Regions from separate parts of the Lelliottia jeotgali genome, predicted to be linked through region 2. Evidence: predicted binding sites of a transcription regulator. Region 2 holds the regulator's gene; each other region holds the start of a gene.
What was found. Region 2 encodes PurR, which represses purine synthesis genes. Its sites were predicted from a motif close to CANGCAAACGTTTGCNTG; they were not measured.
Positions count from the first base shown of each region.

Region 1: a site for PurR is predicted at 872-889, ahead of purE (5-(carboxyamino)imidazole ribonucleotide mutase). Genes of this name have one in related genera too.
Region 3: a site for PurR is predicted at 7,629-7,646, ahead of glyA (serine hydroxymethyltransferase). Genes of this name have one in related genera too.

Region 1 covers NZ_JAENMQ010000004.1:198,521-208,732, reverse strand. The annotation lists gene purK (5-(carboxyamino)imidazole ribonucleotide synthase) at 1-296, opposite strand, end outside; gene purE (5-(carboxyamino)imidazole ribonucleotide mutase) at 293-802, opposite strand; gene lpxH (UDP-2,3-diacylglucosamine diphosphatase) at 919-1,641, opposite strand; gene ppiB (peptidylprolyl isomerase B) at 1,645-2,139, opposite strand; gene cysS (cysteine--tRNA ligase) at 2,313-3,698, shown strand; gene malI (Mal regulon transcriptional regulator MalI) at 3,765-4,781, opposite strand; gene JBO43_RS11730 (PTS transporter subunit EIIC) at 4,865-6,364, opposite strand; gene ybcJ (ribosome-associated protein YbcJ) at 6,726-6,938, opposite strand; gene folD (bifunctional methylenetetrahydrofolate dehydrogenase/methenyltetrahydrofolate cyclohydrolase FolD) at 6,942-7,808, opposite strand; gene fimA (type 1 fimbrial major subunit FimA) at 8,115-8,678, shown strand; gene fimI (type 1 fimbrial protein subunit FimI) at 8,745-9,290, shown strand; gene fimC (type 1 fimbria chaperone FimC) at 9,334-10,026, shown strand; gene JBO43_RS11700 (fimbrial biogenesis usher protein) at 10,041-10,212, shown strand, end outside.
Region 2 covers NZ_JAENMQ010000001.1:24,533-34,744, forward strand. The annotation lists gene mdtK (MdtK family multidrug efflux MATE transporter) at 1-521, opposite strand, end outside; gene JBO43_RS00135 (riboflavin synthase subunit alpha) at 751-1,392, shown strand; gene cfa (cyclopropane fatty acyl phospholipid synthase) at 1,537-2,685, opposite strand; gene punC (purine nucleoside transporter PunC) at 2,982-4,181, opposite strand; gene punR (DNA-binding transcriptional activator PunR) at 4,296-5,207, shown strand; gene purR (HTH-type transcriptional repressor PurR) at 5,226-6,251, opposite strand; gene cydH (cytochrome bd-I oxidase subunit CydH) at 6,548-6,637, shown strand; gene JBO43_RS00165 (MFS transporter) at 6,800-7,966, shown strand; gene sodB (superoxide dismutase [Fe]) at 8,005-8,586, opposite strand; gene JBO43_RS00175 (C40 family peptidase) at 8,708-9,481, opposite strand; gene grxD (monothiol glutaredoxin 4) at 9,822-10,169, shown strand.
Region 3 covers NZ_JAENMQ010000001.1:1,330,982-1,341,193, forward strand. The annotation lists gene JBO43_RS06240 (ROK family protein) at 1-172, shown strand, start outside; gene JBO43_RS06245 (MFS transporter) at 386-1,777, shown strand; gene JBO43_RS06250 (alpha-galactosidase) at 1,774-3,966, shown strand; gene JBO43_RS06255 (OprD family outer membrane porin) at 4,038-5,456, shown strand; gene chiQ (ChiQ/YbfN family lipoprotein) at 5,484-5,666, shown strand; gene JBO43_RS06265 (DoxX family protein) at 5,756-6,178, shown strand; gene glyA (serine hydroxymethyltransferase) at 6,259-7,512, opposite strand; gene hmpA (NO-inducible flavohemoprotein) at 7,817-8,995, shown strand; gene glnB (nitrogen regulatory protein P-II) at 9,107-9,445, opposite strand; gene glrR (two-component system response regulator GlrR) at 9,526-10,212, opposite strand, start outside.

The DNA.
Region 1 (10,212 bases), on a different contig from region 2:
AGCTGCCACGGCGCGGTGGCGAGACCTAGCTTGTCGAAAAGCTGCTTTTGCGTCAGGCGATCGGCAATAATCGGGAACACGTCGCGATTGACGAAGGCGTTGTGACGCGCCAGCTCGCGGGTTAATGCCGTTTCTGGCCAGCGTTCGATTTCGGCAGTGATGACGCTTTGCTGAAACGGCACGGCTTCAGGCTCTGCGTCCAACCCGACGGGCCAGACGGTGATGCCCAGCGGTTCACCCGCCTGGCGCAGCATTCGGCCTAACTGACCGTTTCCGAGGACGCAGACTTGCTTCATGCATCACCTCGCGGGTCGGGATTCTCTAGCACCTCGTCGGTCTGCGCTTTGCGCCACTCCACCAGACGCTGATGCAATTCTTTATCGTGTGTCGCCAAAATCTGTGCGGCCAGCAGCGCAGCGTTCGCCGCACCCGCTTTGCCAATCGCCAGCGTACCGACCGGAATCCCGCGCGGCATCTGCACGATAGAGTAGAGGCTATCAACACCGCTCAAGGCTGCGCTCTGCACCGGCACACCGAGCACCGGCACCAGCGTTTTGGCGGCAATCATGCCTGGCAAATGTGCTGCACCACCCGCACCGGCAATGATCACCTGATAGCCGTTCTCTTCCGCGCCTTCGGCGAAGCTGAACAGTTTATCGGGGGTACGGTGCGCGGAGACCACTTCAATGTGGTGGGGAACATTCAGGATTTCGAAGATTTCGGCGGCAAACTGCATGGTAGCCCAGTCGCTTTTGGACCCCATCACGATGGCGACACGCGCCGGATTATTGCGAGAAGACATGCGTCTTAAAACTCCTGTGGTGCGGAACACACTGCTTTGAGGGCACAGAGAATAGCATTAAATTGTGCCAAGGAAAACGATTGCGTGGCGATGCGTTTGGTGAAAAGGAGAGGGAATTAAAACGGAAACTGAATCAGTTCTACGCCGTCTGGCGTGACTTTCACCATCGAGCCTTCCGTGTGCCAGGCACCCAGCACCACGCGGTGTGCGGGCTCGCCGTTGGCCGTCAGGGAGTGAACGTCCGGGCGATGGGTATGGCCGTGGATCAGCCACTGCACGCGGTGTTTTTCCATCACCTCGATAACCGCCTGCGGATTGACATCCATGATGGTCATCGATTTGCTGCTGTTGGCGGCTTTACTGCCTGCACGCATTTTGGCGGCGATGCGATTGCGGATGAACAGCGGCAGGGCGAGAAACAGCGTTTGTATCCACGGCGTGTGGACTTTGGCGCGAAACGCCAGGTAGCCAGTGTCGTCGGTGCAGAGCGTGTCGCCGTGCATGATCAGTACCTTGCGACCGTAAAGGTTGAGCACTTTTTCTTCCGGCAGCAATGTCATTCCGCTTTCGCGGGCAAAGCGTTTGCCAATCAGAAAATCGCGGTTGCCGTGAATGAAGAAGCAGGGGACACCGGAGTCGACCAGCGCTTTAATGGCGGCGGCCATTTCGCGATGCAGAGGGTTGGGATCGTCGTCGCCAATCCAGGCTTCGAAGAGGTCGCCCAGAATATAGAGCGCGTCGGCGGTTCGAGCTACGCCTGCTAAAAAACGCAGAAAACCGGCGGTTATCGCCGGTTCTTCTGTTTGCAGATGAAGATCTGCAATAAAGAGTGTCGCCACCAATTACTCGCTAACGGTCACGCTGGTAATGATCACGTCTTCTTTTGGAACGTCCTGGTGCATACCGCTGCGGCCAGTAGAAACGCCTTTAATTTTCTCAACCACGTCCATACCTTCAACCACTTCTGCGAATACGCAGTAGCCCCAGCCTTGCATGCTTTCGCCGGAGAAGTTCAGGAAGTCGTTGTCAGCCACGTTGATGAAGAACTGGGCAGTCGCAGAGTGTGGAGCCTGAGTACGCGCCATCGCCAGCGTACCACGGGTGTTTTTCAGACCGTTGTTGGCTTCATTTTTGATCGCTTCTTTGGTCTCTTTCTGGTTCATGCCAGGTTCAAAACCGCCGCCCTGAATCATAAAACCATTGATCACGCGGTGGAAAATGGTGTTGTTGTAGAAACCTTCGCGGCAGTAGTCCAGGAAGTTTTTGACTGTTTCAGGCGCTTTATCATCAAAGGTTTTAATAACGATATCGCCATGATTAGTGTGGAAAGTAACCATTTTTGCATCCTGTTCCGGTATTGTGGGGCGTCGACCCAAGTGAGGGTCACAGATAGACGGGTGTTATAGCATAACCGCCAGACGGGATCATCTTGCATTGTGTGCTGATTCCGGTCTGAATTATGGGTATTATACCGTCTTTATTGTCCACACACGTCTACACGGAATCTTCGATGTTAAAAATCTTTAATACTCTGACGCGCCAAAAAGAGGAATTTAAACCTATCCATGCCGGGGAAGTCGGCATGTACGTGTGTGGTATTACTGTTTACGATCTCTGTCATATCGGTCACGGGCGTACGTTTGTCTCCTTTGACGTGGTCTCGCGTTACCTGCGATTCCTCGGTTATACGCTCAAGTACGTGCGTAACATCACCGACATTGATGACAAAATCATTAAACGCGCGAATGAAAATGGTGAAAGCTTTGTGACGCTGGTGGATCGCATGATCGCCGAAATGCACAAAGATTTTGATGCCCTGAATATTCTGCGCCCGGACAGCGAGCCGCGCGCCACGCATCACATCCACGAAATTATCGACATCACCGAAAAGCTGATCGCCCGTGGTCACGCCTATGTGGCGGACAACGGCGATGTGATGTTCTCGGTGCCGACGGATCCAAACTACGGTCAGCTTTCTCGCCAGGATCTGGACCAGCTGCAGGCCGGTGCGCGCGTTGACGTGGTCGACGTAAAACGCAATCCGATGGACTTCGTGCTGTGGAAAATGTCCAAAGAAGGCGAGCCAAGCTGGCCATCTCCGTGGGGCGAAGGGCGTCCGGGCTGGCACATTGAATGTTCAGCGATGAACTGCAAACAGCTGGGCAAGCATTTTGATATCCACGGCGGCGGTTCGGATCTGATGTTCCCGCATCACGAGAACGAAATCGCGCAGTCAACCTGTGCGCACGGCGGCGAGTACGTCAATTACTGGATGCACTCCGGTATGGTCATGGTCGATCGCGAAAAGATGTCCAAATCACTGGGCAACTTCTTCACCGTGCGCGACGTGCTGAAATATTACGATGCCGAAACCGTGCGTTACTTCCTGATGTCGGGCCACTACCGCAGTCAGTTGAACTACAGCGAAGAGAACCTGAAACAGGCACGCTCTGCGCTGGAGCGTCTGTATACCGCGCTGCGCGGGACTGACAAATCGGTGGCACCGGCGGGCGGCGAAGCGTTTGAAGCGCGCTTTATCGAAGTGATGAACGATGACTTCAACACGCCGGAAGCGTACTCGGTGCTGTTTGATATGGCGCGTGAAGTGAACCGCCTGAAAACCGAAGACATGGCGGCGGCGAATGCCCTGGCTTCTCATCTGCGTAAACTCTCCGCGGTGCTGGGCTTGCTGGAGCAAGAGCCTGAAACCTTCCTGCAAAGCAGCGCGCAGGCAGATGACGGTGAAGTGGCGGAGATTGAAGCGTTGATCAAGGCGCGTCTCGAAGCGCGTCAGGCGAAAGACTGGGCGGCAGCTGATGCCGCGCGTGCGCGTCTGACCGAAATGGGTATCATCCTGGAAGATGGTGCTCAGGGGACTATCTGGCGTCGTAAGTAAGCCTGTTATGCCCGGCGGTGCAATGCCTGCCGGGCAGCTATAACCCTCCGCACTCATCGATCTCTTCTACGCTGACTCGCGCGCGATCAACTGCCCGGAAAGGGTAATTCTTTGGGTTTGCAATTCTGGCTCTTTCAGTTTGCGAATCATTAACCCTGCAGCCTGACGGCCCGTCTCTTCACTGGCGGAAGAAACATAGGTGAATGACGGCGAGGTGAGGTTCACGTGCAGCATGTCTTCGAACCCAACCAGGGCGACCTGCTGTGTGAGAAACACATCTTTCCCGACCGTACGCCCAACCTGATGAATGCCGGAGATTGAGCCGATCATCGCATCAGGTGAGTGGCACAGCAGGGCGGTAATGGTGTTGTTTTTTTCCAGCAACTGACGAGTGACAAAGCCTGCCGCCTGGGTATCGTCGCTACAGACCGGAGCGGACTCTTCGCGATTCACCAGACCGTATTGCGTCATCGCGCTGCGAAAGCCGAGCAGTCGCTGTTCGCGGATCAAGCAGCCTTCCCGACCGCCAATATAGGCGATATTACGGTGGCCGCGTTCAATCAGATAACGGGTGGCGAGATTCGCTGCCTGACGATTATCACGCATCACCAGATTGCAAGATTCATTCAGCAAGGACTGGGAAACCACGACCAGCGGAAGTGGACATTCGCGGATCTGCGCGGGCAGCGCGGATGTGCGCGTATCGGACGCCAGATAAATCACGCCCGCCACGCCCTGCTGTTTAAACGACAGCAGGCAGCGTTCGAGATGCTCGTGATCGTTCAGTGGTTGCCCGAGAAAAACCATAAAGCCTTGTTTTTCCAGCTCCTGGACAATACTCGCCATCACTTTGATGGAAAAACTGTCACTGAAATCACGCAGGATTAAGCCGATAAGATTGGAGGTGTTGGCGCGAAGGTTTGCGGCAGCGACGTTATGGATGTAGCCGAGCGTATTGATGGCAGCCTGGACTTTCTCAATCGTTGCCTCTGAGATTTTCCCTTTCTGGCGTAACACCAGCGAGACGGTTGAAACCGACACGCCTGCGTGTTTGGCGACATCAATAATGCTGACTTTCTTCAAACTCGCTCCCTGAAATTTCTAAATTATCAGCCAGATAAGATACGTCTCCCAGAGTACAGGAGACGTATCGGTCAGGCATCTTATTATTTACCGATCATGGTGGACATGGTTTGGGCGATAAACTGTGCTCTGGCACCGAAAATCACCTGGATACCGTTATCCCCGACGAAGACGACGCCACGCGCGCCCAGTCCGTTGAGGCCGTCTTTATCCACTACATCGCTTTTTGCCACTTCCAGGCGCAGACGGGTGATACACGAACCTACGGAGTCGATGTTTTTCGCGCCACCCAGCAGGCCGATGATTTCGGTCGCGATTTCGGTGTCGGTTTTGTCGTCTGTGGTGGCTGTGACTTCGGTACGGCCCGGCGTTTTGACATCGAAACGACGAATCACGAAACGGAAGGTGAAGTAGTAAATCAGCGCCATCGGAATACCGATGATCACGGCGTTGAGGAAGTTGGTCTGATAGCCGTTAAACGACGGCAGGATGCCAAACGAAATGTAGTCAATCAGGCCCGCAGAGAACGATTTGGCGATGTGTGCGTGCAGCAGATACATCGTCATGTAGGCCAGACCCGCCATAATGGCGTTAAAGACGTACAGAATCGGCGCGACGAAAATAAAGGTGAACTCTACCGGCTCGGTGATGCCCGTCAGGAAGCAGGTCAGTGCCGCCGAGAACAGGATACCGAAGGCGATTTTTTTGTTCTTGGTGTGGGCTTCGTGGTACATCGCCAGACAGGCCGCAGGCAGTGCGAACAGCATCAGCGGGAACTCGCCCTGCATGAATTTACCGGCGTTCTGGTAGGTGTCGCTGCTGAAGGATTTGGTGCCTTCTTCCAGCATTTTGAACCAGATTGTCTGGTCGCCGTGAATAACCTGGCCTGCCTGAGTGGTGTAATCGCCAAACGAGTACCAGAACGATGGATACCAGATGTGATGCAGGCCGAGCGGAATTAATGCGCGCTCTACCAGGCCAAAGATAAAGGTCGATGCCGCCTGATTATCCCCGTTGACGATAACCGACAGAGCGTCGATCCCCGCCTGAATATGCTGCCAGACGTAGGGCAACAGCAGGCCGAGAACGAACGACAGGAATGCAGTAGCGATAGCCACGAAACGCTTGCCGGAGAAGAAGCCGAGGAATTCCGGTAGCTGCATGGTATGGAAGCGGTTATAACACCATGCCGCGAGAATACCGCAGATCAAGCCGCCGAAAACGCCCATTTGCAGCGTCGGAATGCCGACCACCATAGCGTATTTTCCGCCCTGGGAAGCCATTTCTGGCGTGATGCTCAGAACGGTTCCGATGGTGATATTGGTGACAAATACCGAAACGGCTGCCGACAGGGCGGCGATCCCGGATTCTGACGCCAGACCGACGGCAGAACCGATGGCGAACAGCATCGGCAGGTTATCAAAAATAACCCCGCCCGCGTTCATCATCAGCGGCATGTGGAATTTATCGCCGAAGGCCAACAGCAGACCGGCAGCAGGAAGCAGTGAAATTGGCAGCATTAATGCGCGACCAATCATGGAAAGCTTTGACAACGATTTAACAAACCCTGATATCAGACTCATGCTGATTTCCCCCGAGAAGCGCTTTGAGAGGCGCTGTTATTGTAAGTAGAACGTTTTAGTAGAACGTTCTACTTATCGTGCGAGAAGCCTGAAATTCGCGCAACTTAAATTTCACATTTCAACAGACGAAATAGTGATTCTTTGAAGTTGATCGAGAATTAACCGTTATAGAGGTCAATGCAAAACGGCAACAAAGTTGCCGTTTCTAGTGTTTTCGCCCTCTACCGTGGGAGAGGGTTGGGGTGAGGGCATCAGCGTACTGCGGGATGATGCCGGGTGGCGGCTGCGCCTTACCCGGCCTACAAAAACACTCTACAAATCGTAGGCCCGGCAAGTGAAGCACCGCCGGGCATCAGGGGACTCAGGCGATAACCGTAATGCTCTGGTTCTGGAAATTCACCGTCTGACCGGCGACAATCTTGCAGCGCTTGCGGGTTTCTACCACGCCGTCAACGGTGACCAGGCCGTCAGCGATGAAAATCTTCGCCTGGGCGCCGCTTTCGCTCCAGCCTTCCAGTTTGAGCAGATCGCACAGTTCTACGTGCGGGTGTTTACCTAATGAAAATGTTGCCATCTTTTACGCTTCCTTTACGTCGTGATATTCAACGCATGCCTGCAATGTATTCTGAATCAGGGTTGCCACGGTCATTGGACCCACGCCACCCGGTACCGGTGTGATGTAAGACGCACGTGCAGCAGCGTCTTCGTAAACCACGTCACCCACCACTTTGCCGTTTTCCAGACGATTAATGCCCACGTCCACAACAATCGCGCCTTCTTTAATCCATTCGCCAGGAATAAAGCCCGGCTTACCGACCGCGACGATCAGCAGATCGGCATTCTCGACGTGCTGACGCAGGTTTTTGGTAAAACGGTGCGTCACGGTGGTGGTGCAACCTGCCAGCAGCAGCTCCATGCTCATCGGGCGACCGACGATGTTGGACGCGCCAATCACCACGGCGTTCAAACCGTAGGTATCGATGTTGTAGCGCTCAAGCAGCGTCACAATACCGCGCGGCGTGCACGGACGCAGACGCGGTGCACGCTGGCACAGGCGTCCGACGTTATACGGATGGAATCCGTCGACGTCTTTATCCGGCGCAATACGCTCCAGCACCTTCACGTTGTCGATGCCCGCAGGCAGTGGCAACTGCACCAGAATGCCGTCGATCGCGTCGTCGGCATTCAGGGTGTCAATCAGCTCAAGCAGTTCTGCTTCGCTGGTGGTTTCTGGCAGATCGTAGGAACGGGAGACGAAGCCCACCTCTTCACATGCTTTGCGTTTACTGCCGACATAAATTTGCGATGCCGGGTTGCTGCCAACCAGCACAACGGCTAACCCTGGAGCGCGAAGTCCGGCCGCTGTACGCGCCTTCACTTTTTCCGCGACCTCAGAGCGCACCTGCTGCGCAATCGTTTTACCGTCAATAATCTTTGCTGCCATCAGAGAGAGGATTCCGTCTGTAACGTTTGAAAGGGGGATTGCCTATATTTTGTCAGAAGCGAGGCCCGCTGTCAGTCACCCATTGAGAGATTTCCACAATCAGGCGCTAAACCTTGCTCTTTAGGTGGTCTTTTCCTAACTGAAATTAGGATGCAGCCTGGATTAATCGCAGCGTTTTGACCTGTTTTATTATTTGCGTGTGGGCTACTTTGTCTCCTCCAAAATAAACATTCAATTGTGCAATTGATTGTGTTTTCTATTCCCGAATAAACGCGGGAAGGGCTTTTTATATTCAAAGGAACAGATATGAAACTTCGCAATATTGCTTCTTCCGTTATTGCTTCTCTGGTATTGGTTGCCGGTGCAGCTCATGCAGAAGATCCTGCTACTCCGGTATCCGTTAATGGTGGCACCGTTCACTTTAAAGGTGAATTAGTGAATGCCGCTTGTGCGGTAAATACTGAATCTGCGGATCAGATTGTTAATCTGGGACAATATCGTACGGCTAAATTCACCAAAGTGGGCGACACCACGTCGAATATTCCGTTCAACATTGAACTGAATGACTGCGATCCAGCCGTTGCTGCAAGCGCTTCAGTTGCGTTTACCGGCCAGATTGACTCCACCGATAAAACCCTGCTGGCTGTCACCTCTGGCAGCAACGACAATACCGCGAAAGGCGTGGGTATCGAGATCCTCGACAGCAAATCCGCCACTCTGACCCCAGACGGCGCGACTTTCTCTGCGGCTAAAGCACTGATTGAAGGCACCAACACCCTGAACTTCACCGCACGTTATAAATCCACTGCGGCGACTGCTGAACCGGGCCAGGCAAACGCGGATGCTACCTTCGTAATGAAATACGAATAAACCCGCTTTTCAGGGATGATACGGCCTCAGGGAGGAGGCCTGTTTGATGCAAATCGAGGGCTAAGGATGACCAGAAAAGGGCTCCTGTTTCTGCTGATAGTCTGCGCCGCACTGCCGGCGATGGCCCATACGGTGGTCGTGGATGGCGGGCGGGTACATATCAAAGGCGAGCTGGTCAACGGCGGTTGCGCCGTGGCGCCTGAGAGCCAAAGCCTGCGAGTAGAAATGGGGCAATATCGCACCAACACTTTCGCCGGTGTCGGCAGCTTTTCGACGGTTGAAGTGCCCTTTACCTTGCGGCTGGTGGATTGCAGCGTCGACGTTTCACGTACGGTAGGGATGATGTTCGAGGGCGTTACGCCCGCAGAAGATCCGCAGGTTTTTCTGGCGACATCCCGGCCCGGCGAAAGTCGCGTGAGCAGCGGATTAGGGCTGGCATTGTTTGATTCGCAGAAGCGCCAAATTATCCCCAACGCCACCGCTATAAATACGCTGCCAATCGACACCCGTGAGCTGAACTTTCATTTCAGCGCACGCTATCGGGCTATTTCAGAACACCTTGTACCGGGCAATATTCAGTCGGATGTCTGGTTTACGTTGATTTATCCATAACGCCGTACACGCCTGCGAACTTAATAATAAAGGTATTGATGTGATGAGCACCTTAATAAAACCAGGACTGATCTTCTCGTTTATTTTAATGATGATTTCTGCTCCCGTAAGTGCGTCCGGTGGGATCGCGCTGGGGGCTACGCGTGTTATTTATCCGGCGGATGCCAAACAGACCTCGCTCGCCATTACCAACAGCAATAAGCAAGAACGCTATTTAGTGAATGCATGGATTGAAAACGATCGCGGGCAAAAAGAAAAAACCTTTGCAGTCACACCGCCGCTGTTCGTCAGCGAGCCGGATAGCGAGAACACGCTGCGCATTATCTACGCGGGGCCACCGCTGCCGTCCGACCGTGAATCCCTGTTCTTCATGAACGTGAAAGCCATTCCTTCCGTGAACAAAGAGAATATGGAAGGGAAAAACGTGCTGCAACTGGCGATCTTGTCGCGCATTAAATTGTTTGTCCGGCCAAAAAATCTGGCGATGCCGCCCGAAGAGGCGCTGTCGCAGCTGCGATTTGAGCGGGCGGGAAACCACCTTAAAGTCAGCAATGCTTCGCCCTATTACGTCACGCTGGTGAACCTGCAATTGGGCGGGCAGAAGCTGGAAAATATCATGATTGCGCCGAAGAACTCAGCGCAGCAAGCCCTTCCGACCGGGGCCAGCGGTGCGCTTTCGTGGCAAAGCGTGAATGATTACGGTGCTATCACTCCCGCGCGCCGCGTCAGTCTTTGAGCAGAGTCAGGGTGATGAATAATCCACGATGGCGTTACCGTCCGTGTGCGCTGGCGCTGATGGCGGCGCTTTGCCCGGTCATCGCCGGGGCAGAGAGCTATTTTAATCCCGCGTTTTTGTCTGATGACACGGCAGGCGTTGCGGATTTGTCACGCTTCGAGCAGGGACATCAGCAGGCTCCCGGCA
Region 2 (10,212 bases):
ACCGGAATATTCACCAGCAGTCCGATAAAGCCAAACACCATGCCGGGTTTGGTTTTTGCCAGCCCTTCACATTGGTTACGCGCCACCTGGAAGAACAGGTAGCCGGGTGCGCCCCACAGCAGCGCACGTAAATAGCCGACGGCTTTATCGGCTAGTGCCGGGTCGATATTGTGCATTGAGCGGATAATGTGGCCCGCATTCCACAGCACAATCATGACGAGAATGGAGACGAATCCGGCGAGCCAAAATCCCTGACGGACCTGATGGGCGATGCGTTCGCGTCGACCTGAACCGTTAAGCTGGGCGATAACCGGCGTTAAGGCCAGCAGCAGACCGTGGCCGAAAAGAATGGCCGGAAGCCAGATGGAGGTCCCGATCGCGACGGCGGCCATATCAGTGGCGCTGTATCCGCCCGCCATGACCGTATCCACAAATCCCATTGCGGTTTGGGCGACCTGCGCGATGATCACCGGTATTGCCAGGGGTAATAACTGACGCGCTTCATTCATGTACTTCTGCACGTGAACACCTTTTAATTTGTTGTTATTTGAGAGACTAAAAAAACCCGCCGAAACTGGCAGCAAGAAGAAAATGCAGGGGGAGTGCCAGCTATTGTAGCGGGGTTTAGCTATTTATCTAGTGAAAAAATCGCCAGAAAATGCCCCTTACTGGCAACCTGTTTTTCCAGATGTTATTGTGATGCGATTAAAACGGTGTCACCACCGTTGGCATAAAACAGGAGTGGTAAGCATGTTTACTGGTATCGTGCAGGGCACAGCAAAACTGGTGTCCATTGAGGAAAAACCCAATTTCCGTACCCATATTGTCGAGCTGCCGGAATATATGCTCGACGGGCTGGAAACCGGGGCATCGGTTGCACACAATGGCTGCTGTCTGACGGTGACAGAGATTGACGGTAATCGTATTAGCTTTGACCTGATGAAAGAGACGCTGCGTATTACCAATCTCGGTGAGCTGGTGGTGGGCGATATGGTCAACGTCGAACGCGCGGCGAAATTCAGCGATGAGATCGGCGGGCATTTAATGTCGGGCCATATTATGACCACCGCTGAAGTGTCGAAAATCCTGACCTCGGAAAATAACCGTCAGATCTGGTTTAAAGTGCAGGATGCCTCATTAATGAAATACATTCTGTATAAAGGATTTATTGGCGTGGATGGGATTAGTCTGACGGTAGGTGAAGTGACCCCGACGCGTTTCTGCGTGCATTTAATTCCAGAAACCTTACAGCGCACGACCCTTGGCGCGAAAAAACTCGGCCATCGGATTAATATCGAAATTGATCCGCAGACCCAGGCGGTCGTGGATACCGTTGAGCGGGTTCTGGCGGCGAAAGAACTGGCAAGTAAATTGACGGCGCAAGACGAATAAAATAAACCCCGGATATCCGGGGGTTATTCATTGAAGATGACCTCGTTTGTTGCCGGGTGGCGCTGCGCTTACCCGGCCTACAAAACAACAAATTTCCCGGTTTTGTAGGCCCGTGCAAACGAAGTGCCGCCGGGCGATTTTCATTCACCGCGCCACGCGCAATCCATGCTCTACACCACGGCTAAACACCACCTGCCATAGCTGAATATCCCGCGCGCGAAATGCCCCTGCGCAGGCATTCAGGTAATAGCTGAACATCCGTTTGAAGCGTTCCGAATAGTTATCAGCGATTTCTGGCCATGCGGCCTGAAAACGTGAATGCCAGGCCATGAGAGTTGTGTCGTAGTCTGCGCCAAAGTTGTGCCAGTCTTCGACTATAAAGTGCGACTCACTGGCATCGGCAATCTGGCGAACGGAGGGCAGGCAGCCGTTCGGGAAGATGTATTTGTTGATCCACGGGTCAACCGAATGGTCCGTCTTTTTGGAACCGATAGTGTGTAGCAGGAAAATCCCCTCGGGTTTCAGGTTGCGGTCGGCAACCGTGAAATAGGTACTGTAGTTCTTCGGCCCTACGTGCTCAAACATCCCCACCGAGACAATACGGTCAAACTGGTCATCGAGGTCACGATAATCTTGCAGCAGAATGGTCACATCCAGCCCGGCGCAGCGCTCTTGCGCCATTTTTTGTTGCTCGGCGGAAATGGTCACGCCGACGACGCTGACGCCATAATTTTTGGCCATATAATACGCCAGTCCACCCCAGCCGCAGCCGATATCCAGGACCCTCATGCCGGGCTGAAGCTGCAGCTTTTCGCAGATTAAACGCAGTTTAGCCTGCTGTGCATCTTCGAGAGTGGTAGCGTCTTTCCAGTAGGCACAGGAATATTGCATGAAGGGATCAAGCATGCGGCTGAAAAGATCGTTACCCAGATCGTAATGTTCTTTGCCGACAATCCATGCCCGCTTTTTACTTTGCAGATTGAGCAATCGCGCAGAGGCGATACGCAGGGTATCTTTCAGGCGGTGAGGGAGCTGGTTTTCCAGCCCAGCGCGCAGAACGTTATGGAAAAACATATCCAGCCGTTCGCAATCCCACCAGCCGTCCATGTAGCTCTCGCCCAGACCGAGCGAACCTTCCTGCAGAACGCGTTTGAAAAAATCGGGGTGTTTTACCTGAATATCGGAGGGGGCAGACCCGTTAATCGCGACGCCCGCCCGACCCAGTAATTCATTGACGATCCGAAACCAGTCATTGTCCCGGACATTGACTTCTTCTATACACGATGAACTCATAGCTTCTCCATCACCTGCTGTGATCAGAACCTTCAAACAGCGTAGCCGTTTTTTATGGTTTGTGAGAAATCCCACGGTTTTTCCGTGAGGCTAATATCCGACGTAGAACAGAGGAAGGGAGATAACCCTTACCGAAAGGCCTTCCATGGTAAAACGGGAGCACTCCGGCTCCCGTTAACACATAATATTTATCGTATTTGTGTGAAGCAAATTTAGTATAGGCCGCAAAAATCGGTGATTCAACAGAAAGTTATTAGCAGCCTAATCACTGAAATGTCACATAATTGCTGGCGCGATTATGCCCGAGAGGATTCTGTCTGCGAAGTGACGTCAGACGAGTCCTGTGCCGAAGACTGCATGCGATAACCCAGCGCGGCGAGCAGTACGGTGGCGAGCATCACGCTGGTCGTTGTCATCAGCGGCGTGGCGATAAGCGCTGAAACAATCAAACTTGCCAGGAAACACAGCCCCAGTTGCAGGGTATTTTGCAGCGCAGCGGCGCGACCTGTCGCATGAGGGAACGGACGCAGCGCCTGAGCTACCACGATAGGGTAGATTGCACCGTTCGCCACCGCCATCACGCAGAAGGGGATCAGAATTTCAGTCAGCCCAACGTGCGGGATAAAGCCAACGGCCCAGGTCGCAATGACGCTGATTGCGAAGAGTACCAACAGCCACGGCAGCATCTGCTGTCCCTGCCATTTTTGCAGCGCCGCGCGGCAGCCGTAACCGCCGACCAGGAACGCGATGGTCTGCGGAACATAGCTCAGGCCGATCACCGCCGGACTGTAGCCCATGTCATGCAGAATAAACGGCGAACCGGTCAGCCACGCGAAGAAGCTGGCGGAACAAGCGGCGTAAACCAGTACGTTGCCACGATAGGCGCGTGAGCGCAGCAGTGACAGGAAGGTCACGCGGTCATCGTTGTTCTCAGCGGGTTTTGCTGGTGCAGGTTTGAGCGTAAACGCCGGTAACATCAGCACCAGTGTGATGATGAACAGCGTGGCGAAAATCGCCTGCCAGTCAAAGTGCACCAGGATCCAACTGCCGAGCAGGGGCGCCAGCGCCGGTGAAAGACCGACCAGCGGCATAATGGTGGCAAAAATGCGGTTCACGCGTGAGGCGGGATAGTAGTCGGTGACCAGCGCCTGCCAGGTTACGGCGGCCGCACACACCCCGAATGCCTGCACAAAACGTAGCACCAGCAGCCAGGTGGCATCGCGCACCCACAGCATCCCCAGACAGGCGACGGCAAAGATCGCCAGACCTAAAAGTAAAATGGGCTTGCGGCCATAGCGGTCGGAAAGCGGTCCCCACAGCAGCTGCGCTAAGGCAAAACCGGCGAGGAACAGGCTCAGGCTGGCGCTGATCGCGGCGGCAGGCGTCTGTAAATCTTCCTGCATCGCGGCGAACGCAGGCAGATACATATCGGTGGCCAAAAAGCCCAGCACGCTTAAACCGCCGAGCCAGATCAGAAATCCTTTGTTGGGTTGCATTGTTTTTATGTCCTAAAGAGGCAGGTATTCATTGGCGCAAAGTGTAGGGAGTGCAAAGTTCCTTGTGAAACGCTAATATTTGGTGGTTGCATTCAAAAAATTTGCAGGCAAAAAATGTGGTCTGAATATTCGTTAGAAGTGGTGGATGCGGTCGCGCGTAACGGCAGCTTTAGCGGCGCGGCCCAGGAACTGCACCGCGTTCCGTCTGCGGTGAGTTACACTGTGCGCCAGCTTGAAGAGTGGCTGGCGGTTCCGCTGTTTGAACGCCGCCATCGCGATGTCGTGTTGACGCCTGCGGGCGTGTGGTTTTTGAAGGAAGGGCGATCTGTTATCAAAAAAATGATGATCACCCGCGAACAATGTCAGCAGATTGCCAACGGCTGGCGCGGTCATCTCGCCATTGCGGTGGATAACATCGTCAAACCCGAACGCACGCGCCAGATGGTGGTCGATTTCTATCGCCACTTTTCAGACGTTGAGCTGCGCGTGTCGCAGGAGGTGTTCAACGGCGTGTGGGATGCGCTGTCGGACGGCAGGGTAGAGATGGCCATCGGCGCAACGCAGGCGATCCCGGTGGGTGGACGCTATGCGTTTCGGGATATGGGGGCGTTGAGCTGGACCTGCGTCGTCGCCCGCGATCATCCTCTCGCCGCGATAGAAGGGCCGCTGAGCGATGACACGTTGCGCAACTGGCCGTCGCTGGTGCTGGAAGATACGTCGCGATCGCTGCCGAAACGCATCACCTGGCTGCTGGATAACCAACGGCGCGTGGTGGCCCCTGACTGGGAAACCTCGGCGACCTGCCTGTCGGCTGGCTTGTGCGTCGGGATGGTGCCGGTGCATTTCGCACGTCCGCGTATAGATCGCGGCGAATGGGTGGCGTTAACCCTGGAAAACCCGTTCCCGGATGCAGCGTGTTGCCTGACCTGGCAGCAAAACGATATGTCACCGGCGCTGGAATGGCTGCTGGCCTATCTGGGAGATAGCGAAACGCTGAACAGAGAGTGGTTGAAGGAGCCGGAATAACCGGCCCCTCAGAGGCGATTAACGACGATAGTCGCGGAACGGACCGTCAGCGACGGAGCGGCGTTCAATCAGGCGCGGGTGGACTTCAATCGACTGTGACTCTTCACGTTTGCTGACGATGCGGTCCATCAGCATGTTAAAGGCGGTTTCACCCAGCGAGTCTTTCGGCTGGTGAATCGTCGTCAGCGCCGGAGTGAAGTAACGGGCGTTGCGCACGTTATCGTATCCGATTACCGAAATATCCTGCGGCACGCGTAAACCAAGCTCATCTGCTGCGCAAAGTGCGCCCATCGCCATAATATCGCCACCGATAAAGACCGCGGTTGGGCGATGTGACTGGGAGACAATCTGCTGCATCGCGCGATAGCCGGATTCCGGTTCGAAGTCGCCCTGCACGATCCAGTTTTCTGGCACCGTGATCAGCGCTTCTTCCATCGCTTTCATAAAGCCAGCCAGACGACCAGCACCAGTATTACGCTCCAGTGGGCCTGGGATCACGCCGATTTCGCGGTGACCGCGTTCAATCAGGTAACGGCCCGCCATATAGCCACCTTCAAAGGCGTTGTCGTTCACTGAATCGGTGAAATCGGCGCGGGTATCGCCCCAGTCCATGACCACCATAGGGATGTGACGATACTCTTCGAGCATCGACAGCACGGATTCCGGATATTCAGAACACATTACCAGCAGGCCATCGACGCGCTTTTGCGCCATCATCGACAGGTAAGCACGCTGTTTTTCCTGGCTGTTCCAGGCGTTACCCAGGATCAGGGTGTAGCCCTTCTGGAAACAGTTTTTCTCAACCGCTTCGATGATTTCCGCAAAATAGGCGGCTTCGCTGCTGGTCGCCAGCAGTCCGATCGATTTAGTGTGATTCACTTTCAGGCTGCGCGCTACGGCACTTGGGGAGTAGTGCAGTTCTTTGATAGCTGCCCACACGGCGTTGCGCGTCTCTTCCGCAACAAAACGTGTTTTGTTAATTACATGTGATACGGTTGTAGTGGAAACGTTTGCGCGTTTCGCCACATCTTTAATTGTTGCCATTACATGTCACTCCAGACCATATCTTAAACTCCTGAAATACTTAAAGGTAAACGTTTGCCTTCTCTCACCCTTATCTCGCAATGTGAATTGCGATACGCCGGGAAAACGACTCAAAACGTCAGGAGGGGGTCAGTGGCCGGTACGCTTATAAATTTAGCGTGGAATTTTGTCTTATCTTGATGAAAAGGGGAAGCGCAAAAACGGTTATCAGTCTAAATCCAGGAAGATTTTTGGGGTAAACTGTGTAAAAATGAGCAAGCTCACTTTTCGTGGGGTGATTAAAAGGAGAAAAATTGATGAGTGCCGATCTTAAGTTTTCGCTGACCACTACCGTTATTGTGCTGGCTTTGATTGTTGCAGCAGGTCTTACCGCAGCCCTGCACTGATTTAAACGGGGGAGAGTTCTCTCCCTCGTCTCTTCTCCCGATTGTTACTCATCCCGCAAAAATCTTTTGCTAATTTGTTAACTTCTCATTTTTTGTGATTGATGTCATGCTTTTGACATCTTAGTCCCGTGTCGCGCGATGACACGGTTTGCGGAGTTAACAATGAAAATCAACTTTCCCTTGCTGGCCCTGGCGATTGGCGCTTTTGGCATCGGCACTACCGAGTTTTCCCCGATGGGACTCCTGCCGGTGATCGCCAAAGGCGTGGACGTCTCTATTCCGGCAGCGGGTATGCTCATCAGCGCTTATGCGATAGGGGTGATGGTCGGTGCGCCGCTCATGACCTTGCTGCTCTCACATCGCGCCCGCCGCAATGCGCTGATCTTCCTGATGGCGATTTTTACCCTCGGCAACGTGCTGTCGGCGATTGCGCCGGATTACACTACGCTACTGCTGTCGCGCATTCTGACCAGCCTGAACCACGGCGCGTTCTTTGGTTTAGGGTCGGTGGTAGCCGCGAGCGTAGTGCCAAAACACAAGCAGGCTAGCGCGGTGGCGACCATGTTTATGGGCCTGACCATCGCCAACATTGGCGGCGTTCCGGCGGCGACATGGCTCGGTGAAGTGATTGGCTGGCGCATGTCTTTCCTCGCAACGGCCGGACTTGGCGTGGTGGCGATGGTCGCACTGTTATTCTCTCTGCCGAAAGGCGAGGCAGGCGAGCGCCCGGATGTGCGCAAAGAGCTGTCGGTGCTGGTGCGTCCACAGGTGCTGTCTGCTCTGTTAACGACGGTGCTCGGTGCAGGCGCGATGTTCACGCTCTACACCTATATCTCTCCGGTGCTGCATGACATTACCCATGCGACACCGCTGTTCGTTACGGGGATGCTGGTCCTGATTGGTGTCGGTTTCTCGCTGGGTAACTATCTTGGTGGCAAGCTGGCGGATCGTTCTGTGACCGGCACGCTGAAAGGATTTCTGACTCTGCTGATCGTGATTATGCTCGCCATTCCGTGGCTGGCGCGCAATGAGTTTGGTGCGGCCATTGCGATGGTGGTGTGGGGGGCTGCGACCTTCGCGGTGGTTCCACCGTTGCAGATGCGCGTGATGCGGGTGGCGCACGAAGCTCCCGGTCTGTCGTCTTCCGTGAATATCGGTGCCTTTAACCTCGGCAATGCACTTGGTGCGGCTGCGGGTGGGGCGGTGATTTCGGGCGGGCTGGGGTACAGCTTTGTTCCGGTAATGGGGGCAATTATCGCCGCACTGGGTCTGTTGCTGGTCCTGACGTCGGGGCGCAAACAGCCGGAACCCGTTAGCGTCACCGAGTAATCAAAAAACGCAGAAGGGCTGCCCCTTCTGCGTCTCAGTTATGCAGCGAAGTTTTTCGCCACAAATTCCCAGTTAACCAGTGCCCAGAAGTGCTCAAGGTAGTTCGGGCGAGCGTTACGGTAATCGATATAGTAAGCGTGCTCCCACACATCGACGGTCATCAGCGGTTTGGCGCTGGTGGTCAGTGGGGTGCCTGCGTTAGAGGTGGAAACGATAGCCAGTTTGCCATCCGCCTCTTTTACCAGCCACGTCCAGCCAGAACCGAAGTTCTTAATGGCTGCGTCAGTAAACTTCGCTTTAAAATCAGCAAAGCTGCCGAAGGCCGCATTAATCGCCGCAGCCAGTTCACCGGTCGGTTCACCGCCCGCGTTTGGCGCCAGGCAGTGCCAGTAAAACGTGTGGTTCCACACCTGAGCGGCGTTATTGAATACGCCGCCTTCAGAGCTACGCACGATCTCTTCCAGTGTTTTGCCTTCAAACGCGGTGCCTTTCACCAGGTTGTTCAGGTTTGTGACATAGGTCTGATGGTGTTTGCCGTAGTGGTATTCCAGGGTTTCCGCCGAAATGTGCGGAGCCAGGGCGTCTTTTGCATACGGTAATGCAGGTAATTCGAACGACATTGCTTCTCTCCTTATTATAGTTTGCGCATCAATAACCCTATTGAGTGCAGGGATAGAGTAGCAAATTGAAAGGGGAGGCAAAAGAGGAACTTACCCTGCTGGCGGAGCAGCAGGGCAGGGATTAGCGGATCGTTTTTGGCGTCATCACGCGGCGTGCGCCGACGTAGTGGCGAACCCAATAATCTTCGCTGAGGGAAGTGATTTGAATATCCTGACCGCTACGCGGAGACTGAATGAATTTTCCGTTGCCCACGTAAACGCCTACGTGGTCAGCGGTGCCACGACCCTGAGTGCGGAAGAACACCAGATCGCCGCTTTCGAGTTCACCGCGATCGACGGACGCCGCATCGCGCAGGTGATACATCTCGTTTGCGGTACGCGGAATACGGAATTTCACCAGATCTTTATACGCGTAGTAAACCAGACCACTGCAATCGAAGCCGGTACGCGGTGAAGTGCCACCCCAGTGATAAGGTTTGCCTATTTGTCCCATCAGCTTGTTCATCGCGGTTTTTTGCGCTTTCTGCACGCGAACTTTATGCACCTCAGAGAGTTTTGCCGTTTTACCCACTTTTACGCAGTTAGTTTTATGCCCTTTACGAACGGTGCATTTTTCCGGAGCGATTTTTGCGGTGGTGCGGGTCGGTTTGCTGCGGGTTTTACTGGTGAGGGCTTTGCCGGAGGTGGTCTTCTGCTTGTGAGCTGTGGTGGTTTTTTTCTTTTCGCTTTTACTGGTGCTGGTCGTTTTTTTCTTACGTTCTGTGGTTTTCGCCAGATGAGATTTTTGCACGGCAGAATGCCGCGCCTGCTCAGAGGCATTAGCCGCTGGCATGAAAGCGAGAGATGTAAATAGTAAAGCACAGAGCGTGATCGAGACTTTTTTTATCCGCGCCACTGAGCATTCCCCTGAATTAGATGCGGGTCATCAATAATACCCACGTATGATTTACAAAGCCCGTCGATTCTAATGCATAAAACTGCGAGATGTTAATAGCATTTTTCAATCTAAAATTCTGTTTCGTTAGCAAGTGCAAAAAAAAACGTCAATCTGTTGCACTATTGCTCGTCCCTTAAGCAAAACCACAGCTTACGCAGGGATAAGCTATCTTAGAAATGCAACTTCAACGGATAACCGTTAAGATATATACAGGTGACGAAAATGTTATTTTCCGATGTCTCTCTGACCCGCTACAATGTCAGACGATTGCCGTAACAGAAGTTAAAGGAAGCAAGACATGAGCACTACTATTGAAAAAATCCAGCGCCAGATCGCTGAAAACCCAATTCTCCTGTACATGAAAGGTTCACCGAAGCTGCCAAACTGCGGTTTCTCTGCGCAAGCCGTTCAGGCTCTTTCTGCCTGTGGCGAGCGCTTTGCTTACGTTGATATCCTGCAGAACCCGGATATTCGCGCTGAGCTGCCGAAATACGCTAACTGGCCGACCTTCCCGCAGCTGTGGGTGGACGGTGAGCTGGTCGGCGGTTGTGACATTCTGATTGAAATGTATCAGCGTGGCGAACTGCAGCAGTTGATCAAAGAGACCGCTGCGAAGTATAAAACTGAAGAGCCAGACGCAGAGTAAGTTTTGCATCAGGCAAAAAAAAGCGACCATTACGGTCGCTTTT
Region 3 (10,212 bases), 1.3 Mb from region 2:
TGAGAGTTGGCTTGAAGCGATAAAACAGCGCATCGGCTTTAATCCGTTTGATCACAGCGATGGCTTAAAGCGCAATGCCACGCAGATTAATTTTGGCGGCTTAACCCGCGCCCAGCAGGTAATGGGCATTGGATATTTGTATGTCGAAGCCGCACTTGAAAATGAAGGCTAACGCGATTCAGCTTTTCCTTTAATATAATTACCGGGTAAATATTTTATTAAGACAAAGAGATTATTAGCTTTTCGATTAGTAATCCGTGTTTACTGAAATATAAACGCCCGCGCAAAGTCCGTTTCATTTTAGCCTCCTACAATTGCCAACGTTCAATTCTCTCCGGGTTCAATAAAATGAATCCGCGCTTCCTGGCAATTAGGAGTTTTCAGAATGGAATTAGCACAAGTCAATGAGCAAAAGACCGTGAAGAAGGATAATTTCGCGAGCGACAGAGTTTCCTGGAGCACCGCTATTTCCTATGGCATGGGGAGCTTCGGGGCAAATGTGATGTATGCCTTTATCGCTATCTATCTCATGCTTTACTATACCGACAGTTTTGGCATCAAAGCCGCAGCAGTCGGATTATTGTTTTTAATCGCCCGCCTTGTCGATGGCGCAACGGATATTGCCCTCGGTATTCTGGTGGATAATACCCACACAAAAATGGGGAAATTCCGCCCGTGGATTCTGGTCGGCAGTATTCTGGTTTCTCTGACCACCGTCGCCTGTTTTCTGAGTCCGGATCTTTCAGAGGCCGGAAAGCTGGTATATGCCTACTCGACCTATATATTGTGGAGTGTCTGCTTCGCGATCATTGATATTCCCTACTGGTCGCTGTCCGCCGCCATCACGCAGAATCCGACGGAACGCACCAAAGTGATTACCATTCCCCGAACCATTGCCACCTTCGGATTTCTCTCCGTCAGCGCCTCGACGCTGTGGCTGGTAAAGTACGTCGGAAGCTGGTGGGCCGTGGCCATTATTTACAGCGTGGTGTTTCTGGTGTGTATGCTAATTACCTTTTTTGGCGTCAAGGAAAAGCATACGGTGCCGCGCAAAGAGCGTCAGAGTTTCAAAGGATTCTGGACCTTGTTAAAACAGCATCGCCCGCTGCGGTTATTACTCATCGGGATGTTCTTATTAGAAATGATCGGCGTAATTCGTGGAACCTTCCAGCTTTACTTCTTTATCTATAATTTAAATGCTGAAATGATGTTAGGGATTTTCCTGACTGTATCGATGATTGCACAGGTTTTAGGTGCTGTCGTCTCTCCCTTTATTTCTGCCAGAATAGGCAAAAAGAATACCGCTATTTACAACAGCGCGGTCATGGCGCTGGCCTGTATGCTGTTATTCTTTTTCCAGTCCAACATCATATTAATCTTTATTGTTGGCGCTCTGGCGCCGTTCTGTGGCGGGATTGGGCAAATCTCCCTTTATTCGATGGTCGCAGACTGCGTGGAATACGGCGAGTGGCGCAGCGGCAATCGCTCCGAAGGAATGGTTTTTTCACTCAATATTTTTAAAACCAAACTCTCAGGCGCTATTGGCGGCGCAATCGGTGGATTTATGCTGTCGTGGGCCGGATATATTCCGCATCAGATTCAGGCGACCGAGACCGCCATGTGGATCGGTCTGCTATTCACGATGATTCCGGGCGTATTAACCCTGCTAAGTCTGGTCCCGCTTGCTCGCTATGAAATTACCGAAGAACGTTTCTACGAAATTTTGAGCGATATCCATCAACGTAACGCCGCGTCCTCTGCCGAGGTGAAAGCATGATTATCTGGAACCCTGAAAAACAGTCTTTCCACCTGCAGAATAGCCAGATTAGCTACGTATTCGGGATTGCGCATCAGCGTTATCTGGTTCACTGCTACTGGGGTAAACGTATTGCCGATTGTTCGCAACCGCATGATTACCCGAAGCTCGACCGGTCATCGTTTTCCCCGACACCAGCCGAATGGCCGGACAGGACGTTCTCGCTGGATACGGTGTTACAGGAATATCCGGGACACGGCGCTGGCGATTACCGCGAGCCTGCCTTTGAAGTACGTTATGCCGACGGGCATCAGGTGTCGAACCTGCACTATGTTTCACATCAGATAGTGTCAGGGAAACTCGCCCTCGATGGCCTTCCCGCCACATGGGTCAGTTCGCCGGAGGAAGCACAAACGCTGAGGGTGACGATGGCCGATCCCGTTACGCATCTGCAGGTGGAACTTAGCTACACGATTTTTCGTGACCTGCCGGTGGTAACGCGCCACGCGCGGATCACAAACCCGGGCGACAAACCGCTGCGTCTGCTGCGCGCTCTGAGCTGTTCGCTGGATTTCCCCGACAGCGAGTTTGAGCAGATACAGTTCCCCGGCGCGTGGGCGAGAGAGCGTCAGCTGCATCGTCAGCCGCTGAACCCCGGCATAACGGTCCTCGACAGCAAGCGCGGGGCGAGCAGTACCCATCAGCAGCCGTTTATTGGCCTGGTTCGCCCGCATACCACCGAAATGCAGGGCGAGGCGTGGGGGTTGCATCTGGTCTACAGCGGTAATTTTACCGCCCGCACCGAAGTAGATGCGTATCAACAGACCCGCGTTCAGCTCGGCATTAACCCTCATGGTTTTGGCTGGGAACTGCAACCCGGCGACAGTTTCCAGACGCCAGAGGCGGTGCTCGCCTGGTCGGAAACTGGGCTGAATGGGCTTTCTCATGCCCTACACACGCTCTATCGCGACCATCTGGTGCGTGGCCCCTATCGCCATCAGACCCGCCCGATTCTCGCCAACAACTGGGAATCGACGTATTTCGATTTTAATGAGGAAAAATTACTGCGTTTTGCGCGCAACGCCAAAGCGCTCGGCGTGGAACTGCTGATGCTCGACGACGGCTGGTTCGGTGAGCGCAGCGGAGATACGTCGTCGCTAGGCGACTGGTTTGTTAACCAGCAGAAATTCCCCCACGGTCTGCGCCCGCTGATCGATCAAGTGCATGCCCTGGAGATGAAGTTCGGCCTGTGGTTTGAGCCGGAAATGGTGTCGCGGCGCAGCGAGCTGTTTGCTGAGCACCCGGACTGGGTCCTCAACGCGGGCGATCAACCGCTCTCCGAAGGGCGTAATCAGTACATCCTCGATTTAGGCCGCCCGGAAGTGCGCGACAATATTCTTGAACAGCTGAGTACGTTTCTCGCCAGCCATCCCGTGGATTACATCAAGTGGGATATGAACCGCAACATGACCGAAGTCGGCTCTTCGACGGTGCGAGCCACACAGCAGCAGGAGACGGCGCATCGCTACATGCTGGGCCTGTATGCGCTGCTGGATGCGCTGACCACCCGCTTCCCGCACATTTTGTTTGAGTGCTGCGCAGGCGGTGGCGGACGCTTCGATCCGGGGATGCTGTTTTACATGCCGCAGGCCTGGGTCAGCGACAATACGGATGCTGCCTCGCGGGTGCAGATCCAGTACGCCACCAGCATGTTGTATCCGCCGGTTATGCAGTGCGCCCATGTTTCCGAAGTACCTAACCATCAGATGGGGCGCTCCACCAGCATGGCGATGCGCGGGGCCGTCGCCATGAGCGGCAATTACGGCCTGATGCTCGACCTGATGCACAGCAACGCTGAGCGCGATGACGCCGTGCGCCAGCAGATCGCATTCTACAAACAGCACCGGAAACTGCTGCAATTCGGCACTTTCTGGCGACTCATCTCACCGTGGGAAAACCCTGATTTTGCCGCCTGGATGTTTGTCTCTCCCGACCAAAGCGAAGCGCTGCTGATGGCCTTCTCGCTAGTGAGCCACGCCTCGGCTCCCCTGCGTAAAATCCGTCTCGCCGGGCTGGACTCTGCTTCGCGGTATCAGTTGGACAACCAGTGTCTCGGCGGGGATGAGCTGATGTACCGCGGGATCTTCGTCGATCCCCCTCTGAGCCGGGATTACATCAGCCGCATCTGGCATCTGAAACGTCAGCCTTAACGCCAGGGGGCGCTGGCCCCCATCAATCGCGCTGTTCTGAATATCAGTCTTCACATGGAGGAGGAGTTTCTATGCACTATTTTCGCCTTAACGCGCTGTTTGCCGCTCTGCTGGCAAGCGTGCCTGTCATTCTATTTCCTGCCCCTGCCACCGCGTCCGGCTTCGTTGATGATTCTCATCTCACCGGCGGAATTTATTATTCCCAGCGCTATCGCGACAAGCGCGATATGACCGTCGGCAGCGAGGATTACGGGCATTACGTGGAAGATCTTCACCATTCGACCTTTAACGCCAATCTCGATTTCACCTCCGGTTACGCGGCGGACCTGATTGGCCTCGACGTGGCCGGTTTTGCCGCCGCCAACCTTGCCACCGGCAGTGCGGCGCATCCGAATGAAATTAGCCTCAGCTCGGCCAATCAGCGCTGGGGCGAGGATTGGTCCGGCGATAAGGGCGGTTTTAATCTCTACAAAGCGGCGCTGAAAATGAAATATGACGATTACTGGATGCGCGCAGGTTACATCCAGCCGTCCGGCCAGACGCTACTCGCCGTGCATTGGGGCTTTGTGCCCGGTGCTTATCAGGGGGCGGAGATCGGCGGCAGCTGGGATTTTGGCGAGCACGGCGCGCTGTCCAGTTCGTACCTGTGGTCGGATAAATACAAAGCCCCGTGGTACACGGAGATGTACGAGTTCCGTGCGGCGGATAACACCACCAAAATCAATTACGTTCACTCTCTTGGGCTGCGTTACGACTTCAAAAATAAACTGGTGCTGGAGGCTTCGATGGCTCAGGCAGCTGATTTTATGGATCAGTATTTCGGCAAAGTGTCGTACAGCTTCCCGGTGGCCGGCAACGACTTGCGCATGAGCTATCAGTTTTACGGCGCAAAAGACAAAGTGGGCGATAACACCATCGCCGCCTATGGTTCCGTCAACGACGAATATGACGGGTTAGCCTGGCTGCAGGGCATCATGCTCGGCTATACCGTGGATACGCTGGATTTCCGCCTCGAAGCGCAGACCGTAAAAGCCGAAGGTAACCAGGGCTTCTTCCTGCAACGTATCACCCCGGCTTATGCCAGCTCCAACGGACGACTGGATATCTGGTGGGATGCGGCATCCGACTTTGATGCCAACGGTGAAACCTCTGTCTTCGCCGGTGTGACCTATGACCTGAAAAATTACGATCTGCCCGGCTGGGCGATTGGCGCAGGTTATGCCTACGGCTGGAATGGTAAACCCTGCACTACCTGTACCGTGAACGGAGAGCTTGCCGATCAGAGTCAGCGCATCGATGAATCTGCCTGGACCTTCAATATCGCCCACACGGTGCAGACCGGCCGCCTGAAAGGCACGCTGTTTAATCTGCACTACATCAACTACGACAACCACGGCAGTAACCCCAACTACAGCGGCGGCTACAACAACATGTTCCAGGACGAAATCGACATTAAATTCAATGTGATTGCGCCATTTACGATTTTTTAATCGCTCATAAACCACAGGAGATCAGAGATGAAAATAATAGGGATAGTTTTTGGGCTTTTACTGCTGGCGGGCTGTCAGACATCGCCCTCTTCGCAAACTCAGGAAACCGTTTCCCCCACCGACTATCAGGCCTGTATTCAAGCCGCTAAAAGCGGGAACGGTGCGGAAAGCGAGGCGAAGTGTGAGAGGGTGATGGATGACACGCGCTAAGGGTTAAGCAGCTGATTATTTGGTCTTATGGCGGAGTTCCGGGTTGTGTATTAGCTTTAACGTAAACCCCACCCAATAACGAGCCTGCCATGAACACTCTACGCTATTTCGATTTCGGTCAGTCCCGCTCGCTGGTTCTGCTGATTGCACGTATCGCGGTTGTTGTGTTGTTTATTATTTTTGGACTTCCAAAAATAACCGGGTTTGATGGAACAGTGCAGTATATGACGTCGCTCGGCGCACCGATGCCAATGCTGGCGGCGATTATTGCGGTGATCATGGAAGTGCCCGCCGCGATTTTGATTGTGCTCGGTTTCTATACCCGACCACTGGCAGTGTTATTTGTCTTCTATACCCTGGGGACGGCGGTGATTGGCCACCACTACTGGGATATGAGTGGCGATGCGGTGATGCCGAACATGATTAACTTCTACAAGAATGTGAGTATTGCCGGGGCGTTTCTGTTACTGGCCGTGACCGGGCCGGGGGCGATATCGATCGACCGTCGGTAACATCCTCGCTTATCGGGCCGACATTATTCCCAGACAATAAAAAAGGCCGCTTACGCGGCCTTTTAAACTGAAGCGAGATCTTACGCGTACACAGGGAAACGTGCGCAGATATCCAGCACTTTGCCTTTGATACGTTCGATAACCGCTTCGTCGTTGATGTTGTCGAGAACATCACACATCCAGCCAGCCAGCTCTTTCACTTCGGCTTCTTTGAAACCGCGGCGAGTCACAGCCGGAGAACCGATACGGATACCGGACGTCACAAACGGGCTCTTCGGATCGTTAGGTACGCTGTTTTTGTTCACGGTGATGTTGGCACGGCCAAGCGCAGCATCTGCTTCTTTACCGGTCAGGTTTTTGTCCACCAGATCCAGCAGGAACAGGTGGTTCTCAGTGCCGCCAGAAACCACTTTGTAGCCGCGGTTCAGGAACACTTCCACCATCGCTTTGGCGTTTTTGGCAACCTGCTGCTGGTAAACTTTGAACTCTGGCTCCATCGCTTCTTTCAGTGCGACAGCTTTAGCCGCGATGACGTGCATCAGCGGGCCGCCCTGTGCGCTTGGGAACACAGCAGAGTTCAGTTTCTTATACAGATCTTCGTCACCGCCTTTCGCCAGGATCAGGCCGCCGCGCGGACCCGCCAGGGTTTTGTGGGTGGTGGTGGTCACGACGTGCGCGTGTGGAACCGGGTTCGGGTAAACGCCTGCCGCGATCAGACCGGCAACGTGTGCCATATCCACGAACAGGTATGCGCCGATGCTGTCTGCGATTTCACGCATTTTTGCCCAGTCAACCACGCCGGAGTAAGCAGAGAAACCACCGATGATCATCTTCGGTTTGTGGGTCTGTGCCTGCTTCGCCATGTCTTCATAGTCAATTTTACCGGACTCATCAATACCGTAAGGGATGATGTTGTACAGTTTACCGGAGAAGTTAACCGGGGAACCGTGAGTCAGGTGACCGCCCTGCGCCAGGTTCATACCGAGAACGGTATCGCCCGGCTGCAGCAGCGCGGTGTAAACCGCGAAGTTAGCCTGAGAACCAGAGTGCGGCTGAACGTTCGCGTAGTCTGCGCCGAACAGCTCTTTTGCACGGTCAATCGCCAGTTGTTCAACGATATCAACGTACTCGCAACCGCCGTAGTAGCGCTTGCCCGGGTAACCTTCTGCATATTTGTTGGTCAGCTGAGAACCCTGCGCCTGCATGACGCGCGGGCTGGTGTAGTTCTCGGAGGCGATCAGTTCGATGTGCTCTTCCTGACGTACTTTTTCCTGCTCCATAGCCTGCCACAGTTCGGCATCATAATCGGCAATGTTCATTTCACGCTTTAACATCCGCATCTCCTGACTCAGCTAACAATAAAATTTGGCCTAGAAAAGGCTGTCCTGATAGACGACGGGCAACAGTATAACCGAATAGTGTTGCGATAACAGGTCTTGACAAACGATTTTACGCAAACGTTTACCTCCACGCCACGCAAGGGTTTGAGGAATAAAGACCTCGCGGTTTTCAATGGATTTCTTTTCAGGTTTGTGATGCAACTATTTCATGTTGCAAAGAACCATTTACAACACAGGGTTATTTTTTATAAGATGCATTTAAAATACATCATTAAAATAACTGTCCAAGGAAGTTGCTATGTTAGACGCTCAAACCATCGCTACAGTGAAAGCTACCATTCCCCTGCTGGTCGAAACTGGACCTAAACTCACCGCCCATTTTTACGATCGCATGTTCGCGCACAACCCGGAGCTCAAAGAGATTTTCAATATGAGCAACCAGCGCAACGGCGATCAGCGCGAAGCCCTGTTTAACGCCATCGCCGCGTATGCCAGCAATATTGAAAACCTGGCCGCGCTACTGCCTGCCGTCGAGAAAATCGCCCAGAAGCACACCAGCTTCCAGATTAAACCGGAGCAATATGACATCGTCGGCGGGCACCTGCTGGCGACGCTGGACGAGATGTTCAGCCCAGGCCAGGAGGTGCTTGACGCCTGGGGCAAAGCCTACGGCGTGCTGGCGGGTGTGTTCATCAATCGTGAAGCGCAGATTTACAGCGAACACGCCACGAAAAACGGAGGCTGGGAAGGTACGCGCGCATTCCGTATCGTCGAAAAAACTCCGCGCAGTGCGCTTATTACTAGCTTTGAATTTGAGCCGGTCGACGGACAGCCGGTCGCGGATTATCAGCCAGGCCAGTATCTCGGCGTGTGGCTAAAGCCAGAAGGGTTCCCGCATCAGGAAATTCGTCAATATTCACTCACCCGTAAAGCGAATGGCAAAGGCTATCGTATTGCGGTGAAACGTGAAGACGGCGGTCAGGTTTCGAGCTGGCTGCATAATCATGCTGTCGTCGGGGATGTGGTTCATCTGGCTGCACCTGCGGGTGATTTCTTTATGGCGGTAGAGGCGAACACTCCGGTGACGCTGATTTCCGCGGGTGTTGGTCAAACGCCGATGCTGGCTATGCTGGATACCCTCGCAGCGGCTAACCACAGCGCGCAGGTCAACTGGTTCCACGCGGCAGAAAACGGCCAGGTGCATGCTTTTGCTGATGAAGTGAAGACCCTGGGTGCCACGCTGCCGCACTTTGCTTCGCATGTCTGGTTTAATCAACCGGAAAGCGGAGACCGGTTTGATAGCGCAGGGCTGATGGATTTACGCACTCAGGAAGGGTTGTTCAGCGATCCGGCGATGCAGTTTTATCTTTGCGGTCCGGTCGGGTTTATGCAGTTTGCGGCGAAGCAACTGGTTGAGCTGGGTGTGAACGCAGAGCAGATTCATTACGAATGCTTTGGTCCGCACAAGGTGCTGTAAGCCCAAAAAAGCCGGGTGGCGGCTTCGCCTTACCCGGCCTACGAGTCAGGTGCGGTCTGGTGCCCTCACCCTAACCCTCTCCCACGGGGAGAGGGAAAAAAATCTATCCGCTTAAATCGCCGCGTCGTCTTCTTCACCCGTACGAATACGGATGACGCGCGCCACGTCAAAGACGAAGATCTTGCCGTCACCAATTTTACCGGTCTGGGCCGTGCGGATAATGGTATCCACGCAGGTATCGACGATATCGTCAGTCACCACAATTTCGATTTTCACTTTCGGCAGGAAATCCACCATGTACTCTGCGCCACGGTACAACTCGGTATGACCTTTCTGGCGACCAAAGCCTTTCACTTCCGTGACGGTCATCCCGGTGATACCGACTTCCGCCAGCGCTTCACGCACATCATCCAGTTTGAAAGGTTTAATAATCGCATCAATCTTTTTCATGGTGGGTCCTTAAACGCTCGCCTGTCTGTAGCCTCGTAATCGATTGCTCACAGTATCATAGTCAGTCAAATTTTGCGGTACTACTCTTTAAAATCGTTCGCTTCCAGCTCGTGTCGCGACAGCAGTTTGTAGAACTCGGTGCGGTTACGCCCGGCCATGCGCGCGGCGTGGGTGACGTTGCCTTTGGTTATTTGCAGCAGCTTGCGCAGATAGTTGAGCTCGAACTGGTTACGCGCTTCGACGAAGGTCGGCAGCGCCGTGTTTTCGCCCTCCAGCGCCTGATCCACCAGCGCATCGCTGATCACCGGCGAAGAGGTGAGCGCCACGCACTGCTCGATCACGTTCACCAGTTGGCGCACGTTGCCCGGCCAACTGGCGGTCATCAGGCGCTTCATCGCATCGGTGGAGAACGCGCGTACGAAGGGTTTGTGGCGATCCGCCGACTGGCGCAAAAGATGGTTCGCCAGCAGCGGAATATCTTCTGAACGCTCGGCGAGTGCCGGGATTTTCAGGTTCACCACGTTCAGGCGGTAGTAGAGATCTTCGCGGAACTCTTTGCGCTCCATCGCTTTCGGCAGATCGCGGTGCGTTGCGGAAATGATGCGCACGTTGATGTCGATATCCCGGTTGCTGCCGAGCGGGCGCACTTTACGCTCCTGCAACACGCGCAGCAGTTTGACCTGCAACGGCACGGGCATGTCGCCAATCTCATCGAGGAACAGCGTGCCGCCTTCTGCCGCCTGGAACAGCCCTTCCCGGCTGCTGAC